2 regions of the Kitasatospora sp. NPDC093806 genome follow, and region 1 is predicted to be linked to the other one. Evidence: riboswitches for the same ligand, from Rfam matches in the RefSeq annotation. Region 1 holds a riboswitch; the other holds the start of a gene.
What was found. A riboswitch is a leader RNA that binds a small molecule or an ion and turns the genes downstream of it on or off. The one in region 1 is predicted to bind cobalamin.
Positions count from the first base shown of each region.

Region 2: it holds a riboswitch for cobalamin, as region 1 does, so the genes downstream of both, metE (5-methyltetrahydropteroyltriglutamate--homocysteine S-methyltransferase) here and AB0N76_RS23460 (ABC transporter substrate-binding protein) in region 1, are expected to answer to the same signal.

Region 1 is NZ_JBFBDO010000052.1:48,394-51,952, reverse strand. Features, by position in the region: gene AB0N76_RS23465 (iron chelate uptake ABC transporter family permease subunit) at 1-327, opposite strand, end outside; gene AB0N76_RS23460 (ABC transporter substrate-binding protein) at 324-1,142, opposite strand; cobalamin riboswitch at 1,381-1,585, opposite strand; gene AB0N76_RS23455 (RHS repeat-associated core domain-containing protein) at 1,689-3,559, opposite strand, start outside.
Region 2 is NZ_JBFBDO010000124.1:15,442-19,000, reverse strand. Features, by position in the region: gene metE (5-methyltetrahydropteroyltriglutamate--homocysteine S-methyltransferase) at 1-2,321, opposite strand, end outside; cobalamin riboswitch at 2,479-2,648, opposite strand; gene AB0N76_RS34585 (chaplin) at 2,825-3,112, opposite strand; gene AB0N76_RS34580 (APC family permease) at 3,138-3,559, opposite strand, start outside.

The DNA.
Region 1 (3,559 bases):
ACCGGCGCCGGTCGCGGCCGCTCCCAGGACCCGGGGCAGCCGCAGCTGCCAGACGATCCGGTCGTCCAGCAGCGTCACCTGCGGGTCGCCCAGCCCGAGCCGGCGCGCCACGACGTCGACCACCGTCCGGACCGGCTCGGGCTGGGAGCCGACGGCCAGACCGAGGAGCACGGTGGTCAGCAGCACGGCCGCGGCGACGGCCAGGACCGCCGCCGCGCGGCCCCGACCGGCGGCCCGCCACCCGGCGGGGCGGGGTGCGGTCGGGCCGGCTGCGGTGGGGCGGGGTGCGGTGGGGTCGGCTGCGGTGGGGCGGGGTGCGGCGGTCATGACCCCGGGCGCAGTCGGCCGAGCTCCGCCGACACCCGGGCGGCGCCGTCGGCGAGCAGCACACCGGGCGTCGACTCGGAGAACGGGACCACCACGAAGGCCTTGCGCCGTACGGCGGTGAGCGTGCTCAGCACCGGGTCGCCCTGCAGATAGTCGATCTTGGACTGGGCGCTGTCCCAGTCGGCGTCCGCGAGCACGATGGCGTCCGGGTCCGCGGCGACGACCTTCTCCCAGCTGACGTTCTGCCAGGCGCCGGGCAGGTCCGCGAAGACGTTGCGGGCGCCCACGGCGTCGAGCACGAGCTGAGGCCCGCCATGGCCGGAGCCGACGAACGGCGCCTTGGTGTCCGAGTCGAACCACAGCACCTTCAGGTCCTTGCCGGCGGCCGTCGCCGCGAACCGGGCCAGCTGCTGCTCCTGCTGCCGCTGGATCGCGGCGGCCCGCTCGGGGACGCCGAAGACCTGGGCGACGTCGTTCAGTTCGCCCCACACCGCCTGCCAGGTCGTCGGCGGCACCTTGCTCTTGTCACCGCAGCCGAACGGGGACAGGTACGACGGGATGCCCTGGCCGCGCAGCTCCTCCCGGGTGCCCGCGACCTTCTCGGTGTACGCGCTGGCGTAGGAGGCGTACAGGAAGTCGGGGCGCGCCGCGAGGAGCTTCTCCTTCGTCGGGTACTGCTTGGAGAGCACCGGAACGGCGTCGTAGGCCGCCTTCCACTGCTCCGGGACGGCGTTGTCGAGATAGGCGGTCCCGGCCATCCGGGACTCCAGGCCGAGGGCCAGGGCCAGCTCGGTGGCACCCTGATTGAGTGTCACCAGGCGCTCGGGCGGCGCACCGACGGTCACGGTGGTCCCGCAGTTGTCCACGCTGACCGGCGCGGCACTTGCGGTCGTCCCGCCGGACGCGACCGGGGCGGGGGCACCGGCGCAAGCGCCGAGCACGCCGGTGAACAGGACGGCCGCGACCGCGCGGCCGATGTTGACCGGACGTGCGGAACGTATGGATCGAAACGGGTACGGCAAAGCGCTGGGCACGTGTTCTCCAAAACCCTCGTGGAACATGTCGCGCCGTGGCCGGTCTCCTGGCTTCCGCATCGACGCACCGCAGCCGACCTTCCCGGGCGGCTGTTCAGCCGTCCCAGTGGCCCTGACCGCTGGCAGAGCCGGTCAGCGAGGGCCGCGGCACTCCGCGGCAACAGTGGCGAGGGCCGCACCGGACTCAGACCGGTTTCCCGAACACCATGGCCACTGCAAGGTATCAGGTGGTCAGGCCGGTGCCGATCGATGCCCCGGGGGCTTGAGGGTCCGAGTGCGCGTCGGTCCTCCGGCACCGGCCGGAGGGCCGACGGGAGCCGCTGGGGCTCAGTCGACGGGGCTGTTCGGTCGGTGCGGGGTCGTCCAGGAGTCGTTCGGGATTGTCCACTCGAAGTCGCGTCCGTCGACCCAGGGGAGCCGCTTGGTCCACCGCTGGGTGGCGGCGATGCCCAGACGGGAGGCCTTGTCGGACCCGATCTGCCGGGGTGGCTTGGCAGCCCGGTACTGGATGGCCTCCACGTGCGGGAAGTCGTCGCCGTCGATCTTCACGGTGACGCCTTCGTCGTAGCCGCAGTCGTTCTTCGGCACGCCCAGTTCGACGTCATAGTCGACGGAGAACTTTTTGAGTCCAGGCCAGTTCGGGACGAACCCGATCAGGCCCTTGATGGTGGTTTTGAAGCCGTCGTCGGTCATCTTCGGGTCCGTCAGATCGTTGCCGTCGCCTTTGGCATGCGCTCCGATTTCGATCTGGGTGGGCGGAAAGAGATGGGTCGGTGCGAAGTCCATGACCACCTTTCCGGTGTCCGTGTCCCAGGCGAGGACGAGCCGGTAGGGCGCGTCGCCGTCGGTGGTGAACCCCCGGTCGTCCCCGGCGAAGGGTCCGACGGCCCTGTCCGCGATGAAGAAGCGCACGACGATGATGCCGTTCCCCGGTCGGGTCGGGCCGTCCTTCCTGATCTTCGTGTGGCCGGGATCCCAGCCCGGGTCGAAGAGCCGCCTGACCTCCTCGTAGTCCTGGTCGACCGCCATGAGGCCGATCGCGACCGAGAGCACCGCCGACCCGATCCCGGGGAGGAGTCCCTGCCACTGCGGGTCCGGCAGCAGGCCGCTCGGGTCGGAGCCGGTGGCCGGGGCGTTGTTCGCGTAGGCGTAGCCGTTCATCTGCTGCGGATCGGTCAGGTCCATCACGGGGTCGACGCTGATGAAGCGGCCGAGGGCGGGGTCGTACTCGCGGGCCCCGATGTGGGTGAGCCCGCTGCTGTCCTGCGGTTTGCCGAGGAAGCCCTTGTCGTCCGGCCAGGTGCCGGCCGCGGTGCCCTGCGGGGGTTGCGCGCCCCGGGGTGCGCCGAAGAGGGTCTGCTTGCGCCGGGTGACCTGCTGGGTGGCGCCGTCGATGCTGGTCGTGGCGGTCCCGTGCCGGTCGGCGGCCTGGAAGGTGACGGTGGTGGTGCCGGTCGCGGTGGCGCTGCGGACGGCGACGACCACGCCGTCGTGGGTGTAGCTGCGGGTCCCGAGGACCTTGGCCGACACCCGGTCCCAGGTGAGTTCGGTCTCGCCCAGGTAGAGGGTGACGAGGCCGGGTTCCTTGCGGAGCAGGCGGTTGCCGTCGGCGTCGTACACGTACGTCGAGCCGCCGCCCGCGCCGGCGGCCGGGTCGTTCGCGGCCAGGTGTCCCTGGTCGTTCCAGCCGAGGGTCTGGTCGAAGGCGCCGCCCGCGCCGGTGGCCGCGCGGCGGCGGAGGTTGCCCTCGGCGTCGTAGGCGTAGGTCTCGGTCCTGGTGCCCCCGGGGCCGGTCTCGCTCACGCCGGTGGTCCGGTGGCCGGTGTTGGCGTAGGTGCGGACGGTGCTGCCCGCGCCGCCGAGGCCGTGCCGGGTCTCGGTGCTCCGGTTGCCGGCGGCGTCGTACGTGTAGCTGGTCCAGTAGGCGTCGGGGCCGCCGACGTTCGCCGACGCTCCCGAGGCCGTGGGCGCCTTCGCGCACTGGTCGGTCGCCGTCCAGGCCTCCGTCGTGCGGCGCAGGGCGTCGTAGGCGAAGCACTGGGTGTCGGTCTGCGGGGTCCCGGCGCCGGCCTTCTGCTGCTCGCTGACGGCGGTGACGTTGCCGGCGGGGTCGTAGCCGTAGTGGGTGTCGGTGAGGTCGACTGGCGCGAGGTCGCGCTTGACGCTGACGTCGGTCAGCAGGCCGGTGTGCGGGTCGT
Region 2 (3,559 bases), on a different contig from region 1:
CGCAGGCGTCGGGCGGCCGTGACCAGGTGTTCCAGCGAGGCGCGGGTCTCCGTCCAGCCGCGGGTCTTCAGGCCGCAGTCGGGGTTGACCCAGAGCCGTTCGGCCGGGATCGCCGCCAGTCCGGCACGCAGCAGGGCGGCCACCTCGTCCGCGCTGGGCACCCGGGGCGAGTGGATGTCGTAGACGCCGGGGCCGACCTCGCGCGGGTAGCCCGCCCCGGCCAGTTCGCGGGCGACCTCCATGTGCGAGCGGGCCGCCTCCAGCGAGATGACGTCCGCGTCGAGTTCGTCGATCGCCGTCATGATCGCGCCGAACTCGGCGTAGCACATGTGGGTGTGGATCTGGGTGTCGGCCCGGACGCCGGAGGTGGTGAGCCGGAACGCCTCGGTGGCCCAGCGCAGGTAGTCGGGCCGGTCGGCCGCGCGCAGCGGCAGGGTCTCGCGCAGGGCCGGTTCGTCGACCTGGACGACGGCGGCGCCGGCGGCCTCCAGGTCGGTGACCTCGTCGCGCAGGGCGAGGGCGACCTGGCGGGCGGTGTCGGCGAGCGGCTGGTCGTCGCGGACGAAGGACCAGGCGAGCATGGTGACCGGGCCGGTGAGCATGCCCTTGACCGGGCGGTCGGTCTGGTCCTGGGCGTAGCGGAACCAGTCGACGGTCATCGGGTGCGGGCGGGAGACGTCGCCGGCGAGCACCGGGGGCCGGACGTAGCGGGTGCCGTAGGACTGCACCCAGCCGTGCCGGGTGGCGAGGTAGCCGGTGAGCTGCTCGGCGAAGTACTGGACCATGTCGTTGCGTTCGGGCTCGCCGTGGACGAGGACGTCCAGGCCGGCCTTCTCCTGGTGGGCGACGACCTCGCGGATCTCGGCGCGGATCCGGTCCTGGTAGCCGTCGGCGTCCAGCCGGCCGGCCCGCAGGTCGGCCCGGGCGGTGCGCAGTTCGGTGGTCTGCGGGAAGGAGCCGATGGTGGTGGTCGGCAGCAGGGGCAGCTTCAGCCGGGCGCGCTGGGCCCGGGCCCGGTCGCGGTAGGCCTGGGGGCGGCGGGCGTCGGCGGGGGTGGTGGCGGCGGCGCGGGCGCGGACGGCGGGGTCGTGGGTGAGGGCGGAGGCCGCGCGGGAGGCCAGGTCGGCGCGGTTGGCGGCGAGTTCGCCGGCGATCGCGAAGGTGCCCTCGCGCAGGCCGCGGGCCAGGGCGGCGGTCTCGGCGGTCTTCTGCCGGGCGAAGGCGAGCCAGCGGGCGACCTGCGGGTCGAGGTCGCGTTCGGCGTCGACGTCGAGCGGGACGTGCAGCAGCGAGCAGGAGGGCGCGACGTCGACGCGGTCGGCGAGGCCGAGCAGGGTGGCCAGGGTGACCAGCGACTGCTCCAGGTTGTTGATCCAGACGTTGCGGCCGTCGACGACGCCGGCGATCAGGCGCTTGCCGGGCAGGCCGCCGACGGCGGCGAGGTCGGCCAGGTTGGCGGCGGCCGGTCCGGTGAGGTCGAGGCCGACGCCCTCGATCGGGGCCTTGGCGAGGACGGGCAGCGCGGCGCCGAGGCGGTCGAAGTAGCTCGCGACCAGGATCTTGGGGCGGTCGGTGAGCGCGCCGAGTTCGCGGTAGACGCGGGCGGCCGCGCCCAGTTCGGCCGGGCTGCGGTCCTGGGCCAGGGCGGGTTCGTCGAGTTGGACCCACTGGGCGCCGGCCGCGCGCAGTTCGGCGAGGAGTTCGGCGTAGACGGGCAGCAGGCGGTCGAGCAGGGTGAGCGGCTGGAAGGCGGCGGGGACGCCGGGGGCGGGCTTGGCGAGCAGCAGGTAGGTGAGCGGGCCGAGCAGTACCGGACGGACGGTGTGGCCGAGGGCGAGCGCCTCGCGCAGTTCGCCGACGGGCTTGGCGGGGTTGGCCGCGAACACCGTGCCCGGGCCCAACTCGGGCACCAGGTAGTGGTAGTTGGTGTCGAACCACTTGGTCATCTCCAGCGGCGCGACGTCCTGGGTGCCGCGGGCCATGGCGAAGTAGCCGGCCAGCGGGTCGGCGGCGACGGCGGCGCGGTGGCGGGCCGGGATGGCGCCGACGGCCACGGTGGTGTCCAGCACGTGGTCGTACAGCGAGAAGTCGCCGGTGGGCAGTTCGGCGAGGCCGGCCTCGGCCTGCCGGCGCCAGTTGTCGCGGCGCAGTCCGGCGGCGGTGGTGTGCAGGTCGGCGGCGGTGACGCGGCCGGCCCAGTAGCCCTCGACCGCCTTCTTCAGCTCGCGGTCGGGGCCCTGGCGGGGGTAGCCGTACGCGGTGGCCAGCGGGCCGCCCGGGGCGACGGCGGTGGCGTTGACGGGGGTGGTGCTCGGTGACACGGAACTCTCCTTCGCGAGTCGCGCTGCGATCCCGGGAGAGCTCGTGGACGTGGTGATGCGGCGGTGCGGCACGGCACCGGAGGGTGCCCGCCCGCGTCGCCGACCCGCCCTCGAGGTCACCGAGATCACCGCGTGCGGGGTGCACGCGGGCAGTGGCAGGTCTTCGGACTCGCGGGCTCGTCGCAGGCCTGGTCGGCCTCCGGCACCTAGTGGCCGTCGCTTCCCGGACCTCGGGGGTCCAGTGCGTGTGACGGCGGTCGTTCCCACTCACCGCTGCGGGGCAGTCCCGGACTGGCCAGTCGAATGGCTTCACCGGGTTCCCTCTTACGACGCTCCCGCCTGGCGGGCGGGGCGAACCGACTGCGCCCCCATCATAGGTCGTCGGGGCGCGGTCGGCGGGGCGGTATCCGCGACCCCGGTGGGATCGACGGTCACCGCCCCGCAGCGGATGCATGGCGAGGTACTGATGAACTCGACTGCGACGTCGAGTACTTGTCGCTGCGTCAGAGGCCGAGGACGTTCAGGCCGTTGCCGCAGACGTTGAGCTGGAAATTGATCGGGATCTGGATCTGGTTGCCGGACAGGACGCCCGGCGAACCGGTCACCACACCCTGGGCGGTGGCGCTGCCCTCGTTGATGCACACGGTGCCGCCGCCCGGCAGGGAGTGGTTGCCGCCGAGGACGGGCGGGGTCGGCTGTTCGTCGCAGCCGGCGGCGGCCACGCCCGCGGAGGAGAGGACCAGTACGGCGGCGATGGCCGCGCCGGACAGGAACTTTCGGGTGTTGTTCATGTGCCGAGAGGTACCTCCCCACCCCTCACTCCAGACCGATAATCACACTATTCACTCGAACTGCCTCTTGCGGACGATCCTCCTGCCGGGCCGTGAGGAGCTCGTCGAGGTCCTCGGTCCGGAAACCGCTGGCCTGCGCCCACAGGAAGAAGAGGTAGGACACCGCGGCGATCACCAGGGTGTCGGCCGGGAAGGGGATCGAGTGCTCCCCCGTCGGCCCGTACTCGCCGTAGTAGGACAGCGGCAGCAGCGCCAGCAGCAGGCCGAGCAGCCAGATCCCGCCGACGACGTGGCGGCGCCCCTCCGGGCTGCTCGCCGCCCACAGCACGGCCGTGAACGCGGCGACGCACAGCGCGAAGGCGCCCGCGTAGAGCCCGAAGCCCCAGCCGTGGTGGCCACCGCCGTGCGCGGCCAGGAACCAGCCGCCGGAGGCGGTGATCCACACCC